2 regions of the Achromobacter pestifer genome follow, and region 2 is predicted to be linked to the other one. Evidence: predicted binding sites of a transcription regulator. Region 2 holds the regulator's gene; the other holds the start of a gene.
The links. Region 2 encodes FliA, which starts transcription of late flagellar genes. Its sites were predicted from a motif close to CTAAAGTTTNNNNNNNNNNNGCCGNTA; they were not measured.
Positions count from the first base shown of each region.

Region 1 (3,597 bases), 2.4 Mb from region 2:
TCCGTTCGCTGGCCCAGCGCGCCGCGCAGGCCGCCAAGGAGATCAAGACGCTGATCGAGGCCTCGGTGGACACCGTGGCCGCCGGATCGGCCCAGGTCGCCGCCGCCGGGCAGACCATGCAGGAAATCGTGGATTCGGTGCAGCGCGTGGCCGCGATCATGGCTGAAATCTCGGCCGCCTCGACGCAGCAGGCCGGCGGCATAGACCAGGTCAGCCTGGCGATCTCGCAGATGGACGAGGTGACACAGCAGAACGCGGCGCTGGTCGAGGAGGCGTCGGCCGCCGCGGCCGCGATGGAGGAACAGGCGCGGCGCCTGGCCGAAGCCACCTCGGTATTCAAGACGCAATCGGGACAGGTGATCGAGGCGGCGCCGGTAGCATTGACCGGCACGGCCGCGGCCTCGCGGCTGTCGCGCACCTAGATGCGCCAGCCGGCCATGCGCGGGACACGGAGTCCGCGCATGGCCGCGCCGCCTATTTCCTGCGGCGCAGCAAGGCGTACAGGATGATGGCGCCGAAGGTGGCGGTGCCGATGCCACCCAGCGTGAAATTGCCCAGCTTGATGGTGAAGTCGCCCGCCCCCAGCACCAGCGTGACCGCGGCCACGATGAGATTGCGGTTGTCGCTGAAGTCCACCTGGTTGACCACCCAGATGCGGGCGCCGGCGATGGCGATCAGACCGAACACCACCACCGACATGCCGCCCAGCACGGGCCCGGGGATCATCTGGATCAACGCGCCGAACTTGGGCGAGAAGCCCAGCACGATGGCGATCAGAGCCGCAACGACGAACACCAGCGTCGAGTAGATGCGCGTGACCGCCATCACGCCGATGTTCTCGGCATAGGTGGTGACGCCGGTGCCGCCCACGGCGCCGGACACCATGGTGGCGACCCCGTCGCCGACGAAGGCGCGGCCGAGGTAGCGGTCCAGGTCCTGGCCGGTCATGGCGCTGACGGCCTTCACGTGGCCCAGGTTCTCGGCCACCAGAATGATGGCGACGGGCACGATCAGGCCCATGGCCTCGGCCTTGAACACCGGCGCGGCAAAGTGCGGCAGGCCGAACCAGGCCGCGGCGGCCACGCCGGAGAAATCGATGGGCTTGCCCAGCCCCATGCCGTTGGCGAGAATGCCGTACACCACGCAGGCCAGGATCATGCCGACCAGGATCAGCAGGCGCTGCACCATGCCCTTGGTGAACACCGCAATGCCGCCCACGCAAAGGATGGTGACCATGGACATCACGCTGTCGAAGCCCGATGCGCCCATCGCGCCCTTGGCGGCGATGGGCGCCAGGTTCAGGCCGATGACCGCGACGACGGCGCCCGTGACGACAGGCGGCATCAAGGTGTCGATCCAGTTCGCCCCGCCCCCGGCGCGCGCGTTGACGAACCAGACGATCAGGCCGATCAGCGTGTAGGCCAGGCCGCAAGCGATGATGGCGCCCAGGGCCACGCCGATATTGGCGTTGGCCCCGCCGCCGGCATAGCCGGTCACCGCGATCACGCCGCCGATGAAGGCGAAGCTGGAACCCAGGTAGCTGGGAACCCTGCCGCCCACGAACAGGAAGAAGATCAGCGTGCCTATGCCTGACATCAGGATGGCGACGTTCGGGTCAAAGCCCATGAGCAGCGGCGCCAGCACGGTGGAGCCGAACATGGCGACCACGTGCTGCGCGCCCATGGCCACGTTCTTGGGCCAGGACAGCCTTTCGTCGGGCGCGATGATGACGCCGGGCTCGGTGTCGTCGGCCAGGCGCCAGCGCGGAAAGTAGGAATTGGACATGGATATCCCAAAATAGGTGTTGGGTGTGAGCGGGCGCCAGTGTAAAGGGGGCCGCAAAGGGGCGGCAATGCTTAAGTTCGCCGCTGGAATGCCGTACTAGTGAAAACCCCGACCCCTTGAGAAGGCAGGAACAATCATGGCTATCAATCCCATCGGCGGCATCTCCCGCGCCACCACGCTGGCGGACATGTGGGCCGAGAAAATCCAGGCCAACAAGGAAGCCAAGAGCGCCTCCGGCGAAGAAGCGAGCGCGGCGTCCCCGGACGGCAAGATCCGCATCAACAACCCCGGCGGCCTGAAGGTGGGCAACGCGCAGGCAGCCGCGGAAACCGAGGACTCCAGCAACGACGACGCCTACACGCGCCAGATCAAGGAACTGCAGAAGCAGCTCAAGCGCGTGATGGACCAGATCGCCAAGGTCAAGGCCAGCGGCATGCCGGCCGAAATGAAGGCCCAGCAACTGATGGCGCTCAATGCCCAGGCGGTGCAGATCCAGAGACAGATCACTGACGTGATGGAGCAGCAGGCCCGGGCCATGCAAGGCGGCGTATCCGCCACGGCCTAGCAGGCAAGGCCGGGCCCCCGCGCGGCCGGGGCGCCCGCATTGATGGCGCGCATCAAAATTTCTGATTGGACGCTGCCCAGGCCGGCCAGTACTGTCTCCGGACAAATCTAAAACCACGGAGACAAACCATGCATGCAATGCGCACAGCCCTTGCAGGTGCGGTGCTGGCCGTTTGCGCGGCCCCTGCCCTCGCAGGCACCGTCACGGTGATCACGTCATTCCCCAAGGACCTCACCCAGGCCTACAAGACGGCCTTCGAAAAAGCCAATCCCGGCATCACGCTGGAAGTCCTGAACAAGAACACGGTGTCGGGCATCGCCTATGTGCGCGAAACGCCCGCCGGCCAGCGCCCCGAGGTGTTCTGGGCCAGCGCGCCCGATGCCTTCGAAGTACTGGGCCGCGACAAGCTGCTGGCAAGCTCCGCCGACGTGGCCAACAAGCAGGTGCCGGACAAGATCGGCAACTACCCCATCAACGATCCGGGCGGCATGTACCTGGGCCAGGCCCTGGCCGGCTACGGCATCATCTACAACACCCGCTACATTGCGGCGCACAAGATCCCCGCGCCGGTGGAATGGAAGGACCTGCTGTCGCCGCAATGGTTCGGCCACGTCGGCATCACCTCGCCGTCGCGCTCGGGCACCATGCACCTGACCGTGGAAACCATCCTCCAGGGCGAAGGCTGGGACGAAGGCTGGAGCACGCTGCTGCGCATGTCGGGCAACAGCAGCGCCGTCACCGAGCGCTCGTTCGGCGTGCCGGACGGCGTGAACAATGGACAGTTCGGCGCGGGGCCGGTGATCGACTTCTTCGGCCTGTCCAGCAAGTATTCCAAGTTCCCGGTGGAGTTCGTCTACCCCTCCGAAACGGCCATCGTGCCGGCCAACATCGCGCTGATCCAGGGCGCGAAGAACACGGAGGAAGGCAAGAAGTTCATCGCCTTCACGCTCAGCCAGGCCGGGCAGGAGCTGCTGCTGGAACCCAAGATCTCGCGCCTGCCGGTGCTGCCCTACTCAATGCTGGCCGGGAAGATTCCGCAGGGCTACCCCGACCCCGCTGAAATCGCCAAGCGCAGCAAGGTGCAGTTCAATGCCGACCTGTCGCAGTCGCGCTACTACGTCGTGCAATCGCTGTATGACCAGACGGTCACGTTCCGCCTGAAGGAACTGCAGGCCGCCACCAAGGCCATCTACGACGCCGAAGCCAAGCTGGGCGACAAGGCCAAGAGCGGCCGCGCTGCCGAGCTG
Region 1 is NZ_CP053985.1:4,394,536-4,398,132, reverse strand. It holds gene FOC84_RS21040 (methyl-accepting chemotaxis protein) at 1-422, shown strand, start outside; gene FOC84_RS21035 (solute carrier family 23 protein) at 475-1,785, opposite strand; gene FOC84_RS21030 (FlxA-like family protein) at 1,922-2,350, shown strand; gene FOC84_RS21025 (ABC transporter substrate-binding protein) at 2,479-3,597, shown strand, end outside.
Region 1: a site for FliA is predicted at 1,856-1,882, ahead of FOC84_RS21030 (FlxA-like family protein). Genes of this name have one in related genera too.

Region 2 (18,771 bases):
GTCCCAACTGGCTTCGGCCGCGGCGGCCTGCGCCTGGGTGATGGCTTGGGGCGGCACCTCCGCGGCTTTCGCCGCCGCCGCCGTCTGCCGCTTGTACAGTACCCAGCCGCCCCAGCCCAGCGCTGCGGCCAGGGTCAGGAAGGCGACGTGCGGCATGTTGGGAATCAGACCCATGATGCCGACGATGCCGGCCGTCAGGAACAGCACGGCGGGATTGGAGAACAACTGGCTGATGATCTGCTGGCCGATGTCCTGGTCGGTCGACACCCGCGACACCACCACGCCGGCCGCGGTCGAGATCACCAGCGCCGGGATCTGCGCCACCAGGCCGTCGCCGATGGTCAGCAGCGTGTACACGCGCGCCGAATCGCCCATCGACATGTCGTGCTGGGCCACGCCCACGATCAGGCCGCCGATGATGTTGATCGCCATGATCAGCAGGCCGGCGATGGCGTCGCCGCGCACGAACTTGCTGGCGCCGTCCATCGAGCCAAAGAAGTCGGATTCCTGCGAGACCTCGGCACGCCGCTTGCGCGCTTCGTCTTCGCCGATCAGGCCGGCGTTCAGGTCCGCGTCGATGGCCATCTGCTTGCCCGGCATCGCGTCCAGGGTAAAGCGCGCGCCCACTTCCGCGATACGGCCCGCGCCTTTGGTGATGACGATGAAGTTGATGATGGTAAGGATCACGAAGACGATGATCCCCACGGCGAAGTTGCCGCCAACCAGGAAGTGGCCGAAGGCCTCGATGACCTTGCCCGCGGCGTCAGGCCCGGTATGGCCATGAAGCAGGACCACGCGGGTGGAGGCGACGTTCAGCGACAGGCGCAGCAGCGTGGCGAACAGCAGCACGGCCGGAAACGCCGCGAAATCCAGCGGCTTGCGCGTGAACATGGCGACCAGCAGGATCATCACGGACAACGCGATGTTGAAGGTGAACAGCAGATCGAGCAGGAACGTGGGCAGAGGCAAGACCATCATGCCCAGCACCATCACGATCAGGATGGGCCCTGCCAGCAGCCGCGCGTGCGTGGCCCCGCTACTCTTCAACATGGTGAGCAAAGCGCTCATTCCTTAAGCTCCTTGTGCTGCGGTTTTGGCTTGCGGGTCCAGCCCGGCCGGCACGGCCAGCCTGGAGGGAGCCGTCGGTTCGGCGCCCCAACCGGCCCGCCAGGAGCGCAGCTGGAAGACCCACGCCAGCACTTCTGCCACCGCGGTGTAGAGTTCGGCCGGGATTTCCTGCCCGATCTCCACGTGTTGATGCAATGCGCGCGCCAGGGGCGGCGCTTCCAATGTCGGGATGCGGTTCTCGGCCGCCAGCTCGCGGATCTTGGCCGCGATCAGCCCGGTACCCTTGGCCAGCACGCGCGGCGCGCCGCTCTTTTCCTCGTCGTACTTCAGGGCGACGGCGTAGTGCGTGGGGTTGGTCACCACCACGTCCGCCTTCGGCACCTCGGCCATCATGCGGCGCCGCGCCGCCTGGCGCTGCTGCTGCCGGATGCGCGCCTTCACGTGCGGGTCGCCCTCGCTTTCCTTGTGTTCCTGGCGCACGTCTTCCTTGGACATGCGCAGCTTCTTCAGATGGCTCCAGATCTGCCACGGCACGTCCAGCATGACGATAACCAGGAGCGAAGCCACGATGAAGGCGCAGCACATCGCCACCAGCGTCAGCGCCTTGATCAGCGCCGCCGACGGCGCCACGTGCATCAGGCTGAGCATGTCGTCGTGGTAGCGCCAGATGACCCAGACCGCCACGCCGCCGACCAGCGCGGCCTTGGCCAGCGCCTTGATGAGTTCCACCACCGTCTGCGACGAGAACATCCGCTTCACCCCGGCAATGGGGCTGAGCTTGGAGAAATTGAACTGCAGGGGCTTGCCCGAGATGACGAGGCCGCCCAGCAGCACACTGGACAGCACCGCGATGACCGCCAGCAAGCCGAAAATCGGCAGCAGCACCAACAGGGCCTGGCCGAAACCCTCGACCGCGCGCTCGACCATCACGCCGGGATCGAGAACGATGCGCTGATCAAAGGCCAGGCCGTTGCGCAGCACGCCGCTCAGGGTTCGGTAGAGCGAACCACCGCCGACCCAGATCGCAGCCACGCCCGCAGCCAGCATCATGAACGTTCCCAATTCGCGGGAACGCGCAATCTGCCCCTCCTCGCGCGCCTTTTCCAGGCGCCTGGGAGAGGCGGCTTCGGTTTTTTCGAGGTCGCTTTCTTCGGCCATGCTCTGCGGTATTGTCGCGGCTCGCGGATTCTGGAATGACGAGCTGCCCGCCGAGATTCTAGGAGGCCCCGGCCTTGGGCGATAAGCCAAGAAACGGGGGGAAAGCGGCGCTATTCCCGGATGCGCCCGAGACAGCGCGTTCCGGGCCTGCCTGGAACGCGCTCAGCCTGTAACAGCCAGTTGCCTCAGCCCTGCGCGGCGACTGCCAGCCGGTCCGCCCCGTCCTCGCCCGCCACCGCCTGGAAGCGGCTGAAATCCAGGCCTATCCGCACCGCACCCCAGTGTTCCAACCCCAGATAGACCGGAATGGATATGTCATTGACGATTTCACCCGTGTCGCGGGAATACGTCTGAAGTAGCATCCCACCGGTGTTGGTCGCCAGCCGCAAGCCCACCGGATCGTCGAAGATGCGCTTGTTCCGCACCCGCGCGATATCCTGCTTGGGATCTCCGGTAGGCGGCTGGGAAAAACGGAGATTGTGAGCCGGCGCGTAACCCCGGCCATCCACCAGTATCGTGTAGATGCCGCCCGGCACGCCGTCCAGCACACTGTCCAGCAGGCGGGTCACCGACTCCTCGATCTGTCGGTCATAGCTGGTGTGGTAGCGCGCGGGCTCGCTGCCGGGGATGCGCCGGTAGTGGCGGTCAAACACATCGGCGCCCCGGCTTCTGGCGTCTTCCAGCAGGTTGACGGCCGCGTCCCGGAAGGCTTCAACGGTCTCGGACAGGCCGTCAAAGGCGGTATTGCCAGTGCGCATGTCGGCCAACACCTCCTGCACGCTTTCCGTCTGGCGGCGGATGCGGTCGATTTCACCGGACATGTTGCCGATACGCTCCAGCACGTCGGCGCTCAGCGCCGCGATCCGCCCCACCTCCTCGCTCATGCCGTGGTTGGTGGAATCCACTTCGCCGATGGCCTGGACCACGTCGCCGACCTGCCGGTTCATGCTGTCGAAGTCGCGCACGAAACGCTCGAAGCCGGAGCATGTCCGCTCCAGCACGCCGCCGGAAGCATCGACGTCCTCGCGCAGCATGCCGGTCTGACGCTGGGTCGTCTCCACCAGTTCCAGCATCTCGGCGGTATGCCGGCCGATATCGCTGGTGGCCGAATTCACGCGTTCGGCCAGCCGCCCTACCTCGCTGGCGACCACGGCGAAACCGCGCCCCGCGTCCCCTGCCCTCGCCGCCTCGACGCCGGCGTTCAAGGCCAGGAGCTGGGTCTGCAAGGCGACCTCCTTGATCAGCTTGCTGATGTTGCCCACCGATTGGGCGCGGTCGGTCAACTGCCCGACGACTTGAGTGAACGAGGCCATCTCGCGCGTCATGCGCTCCACCCGCGCCTTGACGTCGGACAGCTCGGCCAGCGCCTGCTGCGCCGTGTGCAGATTCTGCCCCGACACCTCGGCGATCTCGCGTGCATGAGTCGATGTCGAGGCCGACAAGGCGGCAATTTGCGCGCCGCTGGCCGCGAGCGCATCGGCCGCGCGCGCCTGCTCCTGCGCCAGCAGCGAGCAACGGCCCGCCTGAAACTGCGTGCGCGCGGCATTCAGCGCGATTTCGATGCTGGATTGGCGCACGGTCATGATGCGGCTGCGAATACGCGTCATGAAGCCGTAGAGCGGCCAAACAGCCGGACTGATGGATAAAGTGCGCTCCGACAGCGTCGCGTCGCCGCGATTCAGCCTACGCAACAACCTCCACATACCGCCCAGACGGAATACGGATCTGGCCACGATCGATCTCCTTGTGCCGGCCCGGATCGCCGTCTATGGGCATCCGTTGCCAAGCGCGCACTGCGCGCCGTGATTCACGCTGCATGGCCCCAATTTATTGTTCTGGAGGGGAGTCTATCGACGAGGCGCTGTTTGCGCCCCTGGGGAATACGGTCATGCACGAGCTGCGCCCACTGGAGAATGCGCCGCCGGAGGGCATTTCCGGCGGCGCGCCTCTTGGCTAGAAGCCCAGGCTCGCCAACAGGTCGTCGACCTGGTCCTGGCTGGTCACTACGTCGGTCTTGCCCTGCGGGCTGATCTGCGGCCCGTTGAGCAGGCTGTTGGCCTCGTCGCGGCGCTCTTGCGGGACGTTGTCCAGCAGCACCTGCAGCAGTTCGCGCTCGATCGCGCCCACCACGTCCATCATGCGCATGATGACCTGGCCCGTAAGGTCCTGGAAATCCTGCGCCATGATGATTTCCATCAGCTGGGACTGCGTCTGCTGCGCCTGCTTCGGCACATCCTGCAGGTACGCGCGGGTGTCCTTAACGAGTTCGCGCGCCTCGGGCAGCTCCAGCGGCTGGTCGTACCATTGCTGCCAACGCGCATCCAGCGCCTGCGCCGAGCGCGATAGCCCATCCTGGATGGGACCGGCCTGCTCGGTGGCGTTCAACACGCGGTTGGCGGCCTGCTCGGTCATCTGCGCCACGTAGCGCAGACGGTCGCGGGCGTCGGGAATGGCGTTGGCAGCGTCCTTGATGGCCTGATCCAGGCCAAGCTCGCGCATGCTGTCGCGCAGCATGCGCGTCAGCGACGCGATGCGATGGATCAGATCGGGGGATTCGCCCGGGCTCTCATGTTCCGTCGTACTCATGGCTCACCTCAACCGGCGATTTTCTCGAAGATCTTGTTGAGCTTCTCTTCCAGCGTCGCCGCCGTGAAAGGCTTGACCACATAACCGTTGGCGCCGGCCTGGGCCGCCGCGACGATGTTCTCCTTCTTGGCCTCGGCCGTCACCATCAGCACGGGCAACGATGCCAGCGCGGCGTCGGCACGGATCTGCTTGAGCATCTCCAGGCCATCGAGGTTAGGCATGTTCCAGTCCGACACCACGAACTGGAAACCGCCGTTGCGCAGCTTTTCCAGGCCGATGGCGCCGTCCTCGGCCTCATCCACGTTCTCGAAACCCAGCTCCTTGAGCAGGTTGCGGATGATCCGCCGCATGGTGGGGAAGTCATCCACCACCAAAATCTTCAGGCCCTTGTCTACCATCTTCTACTCCAAAAAAATTTGCCTTGGACCGATCGGGAAGGCTTGCGCGTCAGACGCGGTGCCCACGATCGCCCAGGCGAGTCAGAATGCGTTCGCTTATCGCCGACAACGAAACCACTTCATCCGCGGCGCCCAAGGCGATAGCTTCGCGCGGCATGCCGAAGACCACGCAGCTGGCCTCGTCCTGCGCAATCGTATGGGCGCCCGCGCGGTGCATGGCCAGCATGCCGGCAGCGCCGTCCTTGCCCATGCCGGTCAGGATGACGCCGATGGCGTTCTTGCCAGCGGCGGCGGCGGCCGAATTGAACAGCACGTCCACAGACGGGCGGTGGCGATTGACTGGTTCGCTTGCTTCCAGCTCGATTACGTAGTTGGCGCCGCTACGCCCCAGGCGCATGTGCATGTCGCCGCCCGGCGCCAGATACACGTGCCCGGGGAGCACGCGGTCGCCGTGCACGGCTTCGCGAACGGTCACCGCGCACAGGGCATCCAGGCGCTGTGCGAAGGAGCGCGTGAAACCCGCCGGCATGTGTTGGGTGATCAGGATGGCCGGGCTATCGGGCGGCAGCGGCTGCAGAACCTCGCGGATCGCCTCGGTGCCGCCCGTGGAGGCGCCGACGATGACCAGCTTTTCCGAGCTGGCCAGCGGGCGGCGCAACATGGGCGGGGGTACGGCGGGCGCCGAGTGCGCCGTCGGCGCGCGCAGCTTGGCGCGCGAGGCGGCGCGTATCTTGTCGGCGATGATCTCGGTGTATTCGAGCAGGCCGTCGCGTATGCCCAGCTTGGGCTTGGTGACGAAGTCGATGGCGCCCAATTCCAGCGCCCGCAGCGTGATCTCGCCGCCGCGCTCGGTCAGCGACGACACCATCACCACCGGCATGGGTCTCAGGCGCATCAGCTTTTCCAGGAAATCCAGCCCGTCCATGCGGGGCATTTCCACGTCCAGCGTCAGCACGTCGGGATTGTGGCGCTTGATGAGTTCACGCGCCACCAAGGGATCGGGCGCGGTCGCGACCACTTCCATGTCCGGCTGGCTGTTGATGATCTCCGTCATCAGCCCCCGCACCAACGCCGAGTCGTCCACACACAAAACGCTAATTTTCTTCATTTGTTGCTGCCTCGTCCCGCTCAGGACCTGCCCGCACATTCATAGACGGTCTGCCCACGCAGACGAAAGTCGCGGCTGATATAGGTGAAGTTTTCGGAATGGCCAGCGAACAGCAAGCCGCCGGGCTTGAGCAGCGGCACGAACCGTTCCAGAATCCTGGTCTGGGTAGGCTTGTCGAAATAAATCATAACGTTGCGGCAAAAGATCACATCAAATTGCTCGTTGATCTGCCAGGTCGGCGCCAATAGATTCAGCGTCTCATAGCGAACCATGTCGGCGATCTCAGGACGCACCCGGACCTGCCCCTCGTTGACGCCCCGCCCTTTAAGGAAAAAGCGCCTCAGGCGCTCGCCATCCAGCTTTTCCACGCGCTCGACGGGATAGACCCCAGCACGCGCACGGGTGAGCACATTGGTGTCGATATCGGTAGCCAGCACCGAGGATGCGTTGGCCCGCGGGCCCAACGCTTCCACCAACGTCATGGCAATGGAATACGGTTCTTCGCCCGTGGAAGCCGCACAGCACCACACCGATACCGGGCCGCCGCGACGCTTGGCGAAGTCGGCCAGGATGGGAAAGTGATGCGATTCGCGAAAGAAAGCGGTCAGGTTCGTTGTCAACGCGTTGACGAAGTCTTCCCACTCGGCCGCGTTGGGCTCCTTTTCAAGCTGGTCCAGATAGCTGCCGAAATCCTGCATGCCCAGCGCGCGCAGGCGCCGGGCCAGCCGGCTGTAGACCATCTCGCGCTTGTGCGTGCCCAGCGAAATGCCTGCGTAGGCGTGGATCATCTTGCGCACACGCGAAAAGTCCGCGTCGCGAAAATCGAATTGGCGTTCCACCGAAATGGACGGCGCCTGGGTTGCCGCTGCTGTAGCCACTCTTGCCCTCAGTGCCCAAGCGCAAGCGCGTCGGGCGCCTGCAAACGTGTATCGTCATTGGACGAACGCACCGACGATAAACGCTGAGCCGGGACTTCGATGACCTCGCCCGCGTTGATCTTGAAGACGGCCACCGCTTCAGCCAGGCGCTGGGCCTGCTCCTGCAGGGAACCCGCGGCCGCGGCCGCCTCTTCCACCAGCGCCGCGTTCTGCTGCGTCACCTCGTCCATCTGCGACACCGCGCGGTTCACCTGGTCGATGCCGCTGGACTGTTCTTCCGACGCCGCCGAGATCTCGCCCATGATGTCCGTCACCCGCTTCACCGAGGCCACGATCTCCTGCATCGTCGCGCCGGCGCGCTCTACCTGCTGCGAACCCGCGCCGACCTTGGTCACCGAGTCCTCGATCAGGCCCTTGATTTCCTTGGCCGCCTGGGCGCTGCGCTGCGCCAGCGAACGCACTTCGCCCGCCACCACCGCAAAGCCCTTGCCCTGCTCGCCGGCTCGCGCCGCTTCCACGGCTGCGTTCAGCGCCAGGATATTGGTCTGGAAGGCAATGCCGTCGATCACCGACACGATCTCGGAAATCTTGCGCGAGCTGCCAGAGATTTCCTGCATGGTGTTGACCACTTCCGACACCGCCGAACCGCCGCGCTCGGCCACGTCCGAAGCGCTGGCCGCCAGTTGGTTGGCCTGGCGCGCGTTGTCGGCGTTCTGCTTCACCGTCGAAGCCAGCTGTTCCATCGAGGCCGCGGTTTCTTCAAGCGAGGCCGCCTGCTGCTCGGTGCGGCTGGACAGGTCCGTGTTGCCTGCGGCGATCTCGTGCGAACCGACGTTGATCTCATCCACGCCGCGGCGCACCGACGCCACCGTCCGGGTCAGGCTTTCCTGCATGCGCTTCAAGGCGGCGAACAGTTGGCCGATTTCATTGGTATTACGGACATCCACGCGGGCGGTCAGGTCGCCGCCGGCGATGCGGTCGAAGTGATGCCCCGCTTCCTTCAGCGGCTGCAGCACGCGCCGGCGCAGGAACACGTAGGTGGCAAACACCAGCAGCGCGGCGATCACACCGCCCGCGCCGACCGCCATCAGGACGAACTGATAACGCACTTTTGCCACTTCGTGGGCATCCAGCATCTTGCTGGCGCGCCAGAAATCAAAGCCTTCGATCGCACGCGCATAACGCCCTTCAAGGGCGTCCTGCATCATCTGTACCTGCTTCTGATAGGCGGGCATGTCCGCCTTTTCCAAGGCAGCCACCAGCGGTGCCAGTCCTTGCCGGACCAGCGCATCATAGGATGCGTCGATTTCCTTCAGGGCATCGACCGCTTCGACGGGCCGAGCCAAGCTCTTGTAATACTCGAATTCGGCCTGCCCTTTGTTCATGGAGGCCTTGGCGCGTTCCAGCAGACCGGCCGCGTCGGACGACAAGCCCTGGGTCAGCAAGGTAGGCTGACCCACGTTCTTCACGATGTCCGCGTAGTTGGCCGCAGCCGCACGACCCAGGCCGGTCATGGTGTCCTTGTAGCTGGAGACGACACGGCCGACCGCATCGTCCAGTTCTTGCGATTGTTTGATCTCCGCCAGGGTGCCATTGCTGATGCGCAGGGACAGCACGCCCAGCGCGGCCCCGATCACCAACATGAATGAGAAAAACGCCAGCACCCACAACAGGCTGCTGCGTATCGTCATGTTCGCGAGAAACTTGCGCATCACAAGAACCACTCCTAGATTGAAGTCGTTAAAGGAAAGCGCCACATTGGGTTCAATATGGCGCTTCCACCTCCCAAGCAGGCCGTTCCGATCAGGAAGCGACCTTCTCCACCAGCGCCATTTCGTCGCTGGTCATCATTTTTTCGATATCCACCAGGATCAACATGCGCTCGTCCACCGTACCCAGGCCCGTCAGGTATTCCGTGGACAAGGTGGCGCCGAATTCCGGCGCCGGGCGGATCTGGCCCGAATTGAGCATCAGCACGTCGGACACCCCATCCACCACGATGCCGACGACGCGGCGATCGAGGTTCAGGATGATGACCACGGTCTGCTCGTTGTACTCGACGCGGCCCAGGTTGAACTTGATGCGCAGGTCGACGATGGGCACGATGATGCCGCGCAAATTCGTCACACCCTTGATAAACGGCGGAACATTCGCGATGCGGGTGACCGTGTCGGCGTCGTAGCCGCGGATCTCCTGCACCTTCAGGATGTCGATGCCGTACTCTTCGTCGCCCAGCGTGAAGACCAGGAACTCGCTGCCGACATCTTCGTTGCGCGCGGATTGCGCGTGCGGTTTGGCTGCCATGAGGTTTATTTCTCCATCAATTCAGAATGGCTTCGGGCTGCGACCAACGCTCGCGGTTGGCGCGCGCAAGCGCAAATACGTCGACGATCAGGGCCACGCTGCCATCGCCCAGGATGGTGGCGGCGGAAATGCCCGGCACCTTGCGGTAATTCGATTCCAGATTCTTCACCACGACCTGGTGCTGGCCGATCAGGTGATCCACCAACAGCGCGAAACGGCGGTCCTCGGCCTGCATGATGACCGCGATCGCCTGCGTGGGGTCGGTCTGGGCGCCGCCCACCGAGAACACCCGGTGCATCTCGACCAGCGGCAGGTATTCGCCACGCACCTGCATCACGCGCTCGTTGCCGGCCACGGAATAGATCTGGTCATTGGTGGGTTGCAGCGATTCGGTAACGTGGTTAAGCGGCAGGATGAAGGTTTCCTCGCCGACGCGCACCGACATGCCGTCCAGGATCGCCAGCGTCAGCGGCAGCACGATGCGCGTCGTGGTGCCGTGGCCCGGTTCGCAAGACAGCTGGACATGGCCGCCCATGTCCTGGATGTTCCGGCGCACCACGTCCATGCCCACGCCACGGCCCGAAATGTCGGTAACCTTTTCGGCGGTGGAAAAACCTGGCGCGAAGATCAGTTGCCAGATTTCGTCGTCCGGCGAATTCTCGTTTACCGGCAGGCCCTGCGCGATCGCCTTCTTCAGGATTTTTTCGCGGCTCAAGCCACCGCCGTCATCGCTGACCTCAATGACGATGTTGCCGCCGTTGTGCTGGGCGGAGAGCACCAGTTGGCCGACTGGATCCTTGCCAGCCGCGACGCGCTTTTCGGGCGTCTCGATGCCGTGGTCCAGGCTGTTGCGCACCAGGTGGGTCAGCGGATCGATGATGCGTTCGATCAGGCTCTTGTCCAGTTCCGTCGCCCGACCATAGGTCTGCAGTTCTATCTGCTTGCCCATCTTGCCGGCGATGTCGCGCACCAAACGCGGGAAGCGGCTGAACACGTAGTCCATTGGCATCATCCGGATGGACATGACCGCTTCCTGCAGGTCGCGGGCATTGCGTTCCAGCTGTTCCATGCCGTTGAGCAGGCGGTCGTGCAGTACCGGATCCAGCGTGGAAGCCGTCTGCGCCAGCATGGCTTGGGTAATGACCAGTTCGCCCACCAGGTTGATCACCTGGTCGACCTTCTCGACGCCGACGCGGATCGAGGTGGATTCCTTGTCAGCATGCGCCGGAGCAGACGCGGCAGGCCGCGCGGCGCGGGTTGCCTGCGTGGCCGCCTCGGCGGAAGCTGTCGGTTCGACTGCCGCGGGCACCTCGGGAGTGGGCGCCGGAGCCGCTGCCGGCGCCGCGGCAGGCGCGGCTGCAGCCTGAGGAGCTCCCGCGGGCGCTGCTTCACGGCTGATTTCCAGCTGGTCGCCGTCGATGATGAAGCAACACACGGCCTCGATATCGTCGGGCGTGCAGGTGCTTTCCATCCACACGGTCAGCGCGCCGCCGGCGTGTTCGCTGGCCTTCACGTTGCCGAGATTGCCCATCTCTTCGAGTAGGGAAGCTGCATCCTTATCCGAGACCTTGGTAATCCGCACGCGCAACGGCAGACTGCCGGCTTCCACGGTCTGGGCCTGCGGCGCAGGCGCTGCGGCCACTGGCGCAGGGACCGGCGCCGGAGCCGGGACGGCCGCCGCTGCCGGAGCCTCAGCCGCCGCGGCGGGATCCTTATGCTCCAGCGCAAGCTGCCTTAAAACGGCGCAGATACGCTCAAACACGGCTTCATCGGGCTCTTCGGAGGCCCGATAGGCATCCAGTTGGCTTTTGAGCACGTCTTTCGTTTCCAAGAAAATATCGATCATGTCCGTACGCAGCGCCATTTCGCCGCGACGGATCGCATCCAGGAGGTTTTCCAGCAAATGGGTCGTGCCCGCCAGCTGCGTGAAGCAGCCGAACGTCGCCGCCCCACCCTTGATCGAGTGGGCCGCACGAAAAATCGCGTTGAGCTGTTCGATGTCGGGCGCGCCCACATCGAGCTCGAGCAGCAGCTGCTCCATCTGCGCGAGCAGCTCGTCCGCCTCGTCGAAAAAGGTCTCGTAAAACTGACTGAGGTCCAAACCAGAACTCATGGCCCGTACGCCTTCAAAAATGAATCTGCTTACGCGCCGGCCTGCTCGTCGAGCAGTTCAGACGCCAATTCCACCAGCACATCGGGGTCGACCGGCTTGGAAAGCCAGCCACAGACCCCCAGATCCCGGGCGGCCATCTTGCTGTCCACATCATCCTCGGTGGTCAGGACCAGCACTGGGACGTCCAGGTACTCGTCTTCCTGGCGCAAACCCTGAATCAGCTCCAGACCGCCCATGACCGGCATGTTCCAGTCGCTGACCACCAGGTCCACCTGATGGCGCCTGGCCATTTCCAGCGCTTCCTGGCCGTTGCCGGCCGTCAAGACTTTCCATCCCGCACCCGTCAACGTCGCCTGGACGATCATCCGCATCGTCGCCGAGTCGTCCGCCACCAGAATCGTTGCCGCCATTGCTATCGAACCCCTTCGGCGGACGGGTTGCTCTCCGCCTCGCCTGGTTTGGTTGCCGTCGTGGCCTGGGCGGCGGCTTGCGCCGCTTCCACTGCCGTTCCCACCTCGCGGGCATCCTTGGCGCTGACGTCCGCAGCCGCGGCGTTCTCGTTTTCGATGCGCCGCTGAGTGCTCTGGTTGAGCACCACTAGGCTGATGCGTCTATTAACGGCTGCATACGGGTCATCTTTAACCAGGCTCATGCTGGACGACAGCCCCTGGATGCGCAGGACCTTGCTTTCGTTCATGCCGCCGGCCACCAGCTCCTGGCGCGATGCGTTGGCACGGTCGGCCGACAGTTCCCAGTTGCTGTAGGCGCGCTCCCCACGGGCGTACTGCGACGCGTCGGTGTGGCCGGATATGCTGACCTTGTTGGGCAATTCGTTCAATACCGGCCCCAGTTCCCGCAGGATGTCGCGCATATAGGGCTGCACATCCGCGCGGCCGGTGGCGAACATTGGACGGTTCTGGTTGTCGATGATCTGGATGCGCAAGCCTTCAGTGGTCAGGTCGATCAGCAGCTGCGGCCTGAAGCTCTTCAGCACCGGGCTGGTCTCGATGACGTTCTCAAGCCGCTTTTTCAGGTTTTCCAGGCGATGCTGTTCGCGGCGCTCGGCGTCGCCCATGGGCTGCGCCTCGACGCGGTTACCCTGCGCGCGGCGCACGTCGCCTTCGCTGCGCAAGGGGTCCTTGCCGCCGCCCGGCACCGCGCTGGTCTCGGCCGAACTGCTAGGCCCGCCCGCGATGGCGACGCGCAACGGCATGCGAAAGTACTCCGCGATGCCCTTGAGCTCTTCTCGGGGCACGATGCTGATCAGCCACATCACCAGGAAGAACGCCATCATCGCCGTGATGAAGTCGGCGTACGCAATCTTCCAGCTACCCCCATGATGCCCGCCGCCGTGCCCACCCTTCTTGCGACGGATCACCACGCGGTGGTTGTTTACCGTACTCATGGCCCGCTCCGTCAGGCCTTGCCGGTGGCTGTGGACTTGGCTTGCCGGACGTGTTCTTCCAGCTCACCGAAGGTCGGACGCACGGCCGAGAACAGCACCTTGCGGCCAAATTCCACCGCCAACTGCGGCGGATAGCCGTTCATGCTGGCCAGCAACGTGGTCTTGATGCATTCCAGCACCTTGGTGGCTTCGTCGCTGCGGCGGTCGATGCGCGAGGCCAAGGGCCCCACGAAGCCGTAGGCCAGCAGAATGCCCAGGAACGTGCCCACCATGGCCTTGGAAATCAGGTCGCCCAGGATCGCCGGAGGCTGGTCCACCGCGGCCAACGCCTTGATCACGCCCAGCACCGCCGCCACGATGCCGAAGGCCGGCAGGCCGTCGGCCATTTGTTGCAGGGCGCGCACGGGAACCTCGCGTTCATGGCGGTAGGTCTCGATTTCCTCGTCCATGAGCGTTTCGATTTCGAACGAGCTCATGTTGCCGCTGATCATGATGCGCAGGTAGTCCGTGATGAACTCCATGAGCTTGGCGTCTTTGGCGATGCGGGGATATTCGCTGAAGATCGGACTGGATTCCGGATCCTCGATATGCGATTCGATGGCCATGAGGCCCTCGCGGCGCGCCTTGTTCAGCAGCACGTACAAGAGCGCCATCAGCTCCATGTATACGTCCTTGCCGTAGCGCGAGCTTTTCAGCGAGTCAGGCAGCGCGGCCTTGACCAGCATCAGCGACTTCTTGCTGTTGCTGGCGAGGAAAGCCCCGAAAGCCGCCCCGAAAATCAGCGTGAGCTCGAACGGCTGATACAGCGCGCCCAAGTGGCCGCCCAGCGCTATGAAGCTGCCGACGACCGACACGCTCACCACGAGAAAACCGATAACAATCAACACATCAGGCCCCTGCCAACGAAGTCTAAAACCGGCGTCAATGATCCCCTGTTCCCCTCGACCCAAAAAGGCGGGTTACGGGGGGTTTTCCAGGGCTTTTGATGTATTTGGATACCGCCGGTCAGAGCCGGGCGGTGTTCGCGACGGGCGCGGGGCGGGTGCCGGCGCGCGCCTTGGCCGCGGCGCGGGTCTTGCCGGCGCGGGGTGGCGGCCGGCAGATCGCGCACACGAAATCCGATTGAGGATCGTGGGCGTGAGCGATGAAATGGCCTCCGCACTGGCGGCAGGCGGACATTTGCAGCATGCCGCTGTCGAAAAAACGCACCAGCATCCAGGCCCGCGTGAAGCTCAGGACGGGTTCCGTGCTTTCAGCGGCATCCATGCCGGCGTTTTCGAGATAGAGGCGATAGGCGTCGATGGTGGCGCGTATGCCCTTGCTGCTGGTACGCGTATTCAGGAACGAATACACGTTGTAAAAGAGCGAGGAGTGGATGTTCGGCAGCCAGGTCATGAACCAGTCGACCGAAAAAGGCAGCATGCCCTTGGGTGGCGAGCAGCCGCGAATTTCGCGGTACAGGCGCGCCAGGCGGTCATGGCTGAGGCTGGTTTCAGCCTCCAGCACCTGCAGCCGAGCTCCCAAAGTGATCATGGAGCTGGCAAGCAGGATGTCATCCGCTTCCTGCGAAACGCTCTTGGTGGCCATTACACGTGCTTCCGGATGGAATGATCAGGCCGTCAGGCCAATTCTTCGACAGGCTGCTTGGCCAGCAGAATGGTTGCATGCGCTTGCTGCAGCGCACCGCCCAGCACGTCATGGGTCAGCGCGGACAACAGGCTGTAGTCGTCGAAGCGGAAACGGCACAGCAGCGAGCTGGAGCTTGCGAGCTTGACCAATTGCGCCGGCGATAGGCGCATGAGGATGTCAGCGACCTCATTGCTGAATCCCAGGCGGAACATCGACGCCGCGTAGTCGTCGCGCAGCATGCGTTGCGCCAGTAACAAATAGGACAGATTCACTTCACGAATGTCTGTCAGCAATGAATTTTCGACTTGTTGCACGCCCAACTCCCTATTCCCTATCCCGCCGATGGGGGCTTGTGTAAGCAAAAGCACCGGAATTCCGGCGCCTTTACGTTCGATACATCCTGCATTGATGCGAAATGTATCATTTGTTCGCAATTTAAGTAAAATTTACCACAGCTGATGTCATTTTCTATGACTTATATGACAAAACTTTGTTGATGTTGCGCAACTTACCGCTTTCGATACACCTTGACATATAAATTTCAGACAAATTTACGTCAATTTGGCAAATAAGCATTCAAAACATTGCGTACTTTGAGGAATGAAACGGTGTTGTTTGCCGACAATGGCACCTTGCAGATCACTGAATCCACCTAGCTTCAGCGCAGCCGCGCGTTTGTCGACAATGTCGCAAATTGACAACAGCCAACAACGCGCCACGATGGACACCGCCCGACATTCCCGCAATGCCTCACGCAGATGACAGCCTGGTCGACTATGCCCCGCTAGTGCGGAAGCTGGCCCTGCAATTGCTCGCCCGGCTACCCGCCAGCGTAGAACTCGACGACCTGATACAGGCCGGCATGATCGGCCTGCTCGACGCCGTGCGCCGCTATCAGGAAACCCCCGACGCCCAATTCGAGACCTACGCCACCACCCGCATCCGCGGCGCGATGCTGGACGAACTCCGCGGCCAGGATTGGCTGCCCCGTAGCGTCCGCGCCAAGGCGCGCAAGATCGAACAGGCCATCCAGCAGCTGGAGCAGCGTTTGATGCGCGCCCCGAGCGAAGCCGAAATCGCGCAACAACTCGACATGCCGCTGAACGAGTACCAATCGCTGCTGCACGACGCCCAGGGCGTACAGATCGTGCACTACGAGGACTTCACCACCGAACCCGACTCTGCCAGCGGCCAATCCGACTGGGCCGCCACGCTGAACCATGGCGCCGCCGGCGGCAATCCGCTGGATTCGCTGCTGGCCGGCGACTTCCGCCAGGCGCTGATCCACGCCATCGACGCCCTCCCCGAGCGTGAAAAGCTGCTGTTGTCGCTTTGTTACGAACAGGGGCTGAACCTGAAGGAGATCGGCGCAATCCTGAATGTGACCGAAGCGCGGGTGTGCCAACTGAGGTCGCAGGCGACGGCACGGATACGGGCGAAGCTGAAGGAACAGGCGTGGCACGAGTTGCCCCAGGACGGGCAGATTGCACAGGTGATATAGATAGGCACAAGCTCGGCACGTGCCGGGACGCCCTTGCCGCGACAGCCCTGGCCACCAAAGGCCCTGAACATGACGGACGCACCTCGCGTCCGTTTTACATCGTGTGCCCGCCACGCATGAAGGACCGTGGAAATGCGCTCTGTACATGCTTCTGGGTGCAGGGATGAGGACGACGGGCGCGCTTACACCATATGGCCGCAGCGACTTGAGCAGCTGGGCCGCAGGCCAGGCAACGGCCCCCTCCCTTCGGACAGAAAGAAAAATGTCGACTTTCGCGAAATAGCGCTAAAGATTGATTTTGGACTGCCGTAATCCTGGCAACGGAGAGATTCCTAGACACCAAGTCAACGAACTTTCCCGTTAACACCAGTGGGCGGCCTTGCTGCCCAGTTTGAAGAAGCCTTTCTCTCTTGGGAGCCTGAACATGGCTGCAGTCATCAATACCAACTATCTCTCGCTGGTTGCTCAAAACAACCTGAACAAGTCGCAATCGGCTCTGGGCAGCGCCATCGAGCGTCTGTCGTCGGGTCTGCGCATCAACAGCGCCAAGGACGACGCCGCTGGCCAAGCCATCGCCAACCGCTTCACCGCCAACGTCAAGGGCCTGACCCAAGCCGCTCGCAACGCCAACGACGGCATCTCGATCGCTCAGACGACCGAAGGCGCGCTGAACGAAATCAACAACAACCTGCAGCGCATCCGCCAGCTGTCCGTGCAAGCCACCAACGGCACGAACTCCGGCACCGACCTGAACTCGATCCAGGACGAAATCAAGCAGCGCCTGGAAGAAATCGACCGCGTGTCGGCCCAGACCCAGTTCAACGGCGTGAAGGTCCTGGCCAAGGACAGCACCCTGAAGATTCAAGTCGGCGCCAACGACGGCGAAACCATCGACATCGACCTGAAGGAAATCACCGCGTCCACGCTGGGCCTGCAAGGCTTCAACGTCAACGGCGTCAAGGGTGCCGCCACCAAGTTCGACGGCGTAAGCGCAGCGCAGAAGGCGCAGATCAAGGCCAACTATGGTGACAGCACCGCGGTTACCAAGGTCGCCGTCGCTCCCGGCTCGTTTGCAGCCGACCTGAGCGCCCGCCTGGGCGTGGTGGCCGGTAGCGTCGCCCTGGAAGCGGACGCCTATCAGGACGACTCGGGCAATTGGTTCGCCAAGGTGAACATCACTCCTGCCAGCGCTACTGAATCGGCAGCCTTGAAGGCATCCGGCTTCAACATCGATGCCACCAAGACCGGCTCCTACTACGTCGCTCTGGATCCGGCCAAGGCTGATTTCACCGCAACGGCGGGCACCGCTACGTTCACCCCCGATGGCAAGACGCTCAGCTTCGGTTCGCTGGTGCAAGGCTCGACCACCAACGCGCTGGCTACCATGGACAGCGCACTGGCGAGCGTTGATTCCTTGCGTAGCTCGCTGGGCGCCCTGCAGAACCGCTTCGAATCGACCGTTGCCAACCTGAACAACACGATCACGAACCTGTCCGCAGCCCGTTCGCGCATCGAAGATTCGGACTACGCGACCGAAGTGTCGAACATGACCAAGAACCAGATCCTGCAACAGGCCGGCACCTCGGTCCTGGCCCAGGCCAACCAGGTTCCGCAGAACGTGCTGTCGCTGCTGCGCTAAGCACCAAAACCAAATGCCGGATGGGCGCACGCCCTGCCGGCTTATGGCAACGAAACGCCCGCCGCCTCACCGCGCGGGCGTTTTTTCGTTGAGAGCATCCATGAAAAAAGCGCCTCATGGTAGAGGCGCTGGATTGATCTGACGGTAGACGCGCTCAGGAAAGCCGCAACGCGTGACGACGCAAGATTTCCAATAGCGCCCTGATGAAACGCTGTGCCAAGGCGTCAAGGTTGCGTTGGCCCGTCAAGCTTTCCCCATTGGGGCCCGACACAATCCCTTGTTGCCATGCATCGCGTAGCAGCTTGCTCAACGCGGCCTCGTTACGCTGGCCGTCCATCTGACGCATGGTCCAGAATTGCACGGCATCAGGAGTCCAGTACACGGGGCAATGCCAGAGGTTCGAAGGCGCCACTTGGCTATCATCCCCAGCCTTTGCATCAAGCAACGCCACGATACCGGGTATCAAGCTGGGTGCCATGTCTTGCGGTATGGCATCGTAGGGAGTCTGGTCCTGCGCAAGCAATACCCGCCCGACGGAGACCAGATGCAGCCAGGCTCGTTCGATGTCGGTAGCGGGCAAGTCGATACGATCAACAATCTCTACGACCGTCAACGAGCGAGGCCATGCCTGCGACAGCAGTTCCGTGACGGCCAACGTTGCCGCATTGTCGGCGCACAGCATGACTCCATTCTGATCGCGCAACCATTGCTCGCCATTCTGGGAGGAAACATCGGCGGGTGCATCCACCTTGTCAAAGTGCGCAGCCAGGCGGAGCGCGCTGGCTCGAGCTGGGTCTGGCTGATGCAGCATTTCGGCTTGGCGCGCGAGCTGCACCAACAGACTCTTACGGAAGTTCTGTCCAACGAGAAAATCCAGGTATTGCTGACGGACCAACCTGGGCTGCCCAATTGCGGTAAGGCTCAGATTCAATTGCACGTTCTGCCCGTAGTTTGCCGAGATTTCCAGCTGGGGTTGGGCATCTC
Region 2 is NZ_CP053985.1:6,816,089-6,834,859, forward strand. It holds gene flhA (flagellar biosynthesis protein FlhA) at 1-1,068, opposite strand, end outside; gene flhB (flagellar biosynthesis protein FlhB) at 1,072-2,226, opposite strand; gene FOC84_RS32080 (methyl-accepting chemotaxis protein) at 2,412-3,959, opposite strand; gene cheZ (protein phosphatase CheZ) at 4,180-4,812, opposite strand; gene cheY (chemotaxis response regulator CheY) at 4,821-5,210, opposite strand; gene FOC84_RS32095 (protein-glutamate methylesterase/protein-glutamine glutaminase) at 5,260-6,318, opposite strand; gene FOC84_RS32100 (CheR family methyltransferase) at 6,339-7,106, opposite strand; gene FOC84_RS32105 (methyl-accepting chemotaxis protein) at 7,205-8,908, opposite strand; gene cheW (chemotaxis protein CheW) at 9,000-9,500, opposite strand; gene cheA (chemotaxis protein CheA) at 9,517-11,613, opposite strand; gene FOC84_RS32120 (response regulator) at 11,643-12,023, opposite strand; gene motB (flagellar motor protein MotB) at 12,026-13,018, opposite strand; gene motA (flagellar motor stator protein MotA) at 13,030-13,905, opposite strand; gene flhC (flagellar transcriptional regulator FlhC) at 14,024-14,605, opposite strand; gene flhD (flagellar transcriptional regulator FlhD) at 14,638-14,961, opposite strand; gene FOC84_RS32145 (RNA polymerase sigma factor FliA) at 15,393-16,148, shown strand; gene FOC84_RS32150 (FliC/FljB family flagellin) at 16,573-17,787, shown strand; gene FOC84_RS32155 (methyltransferase regulatory domain-containing protein) at 17,942-18,771, opposite strand, start outside.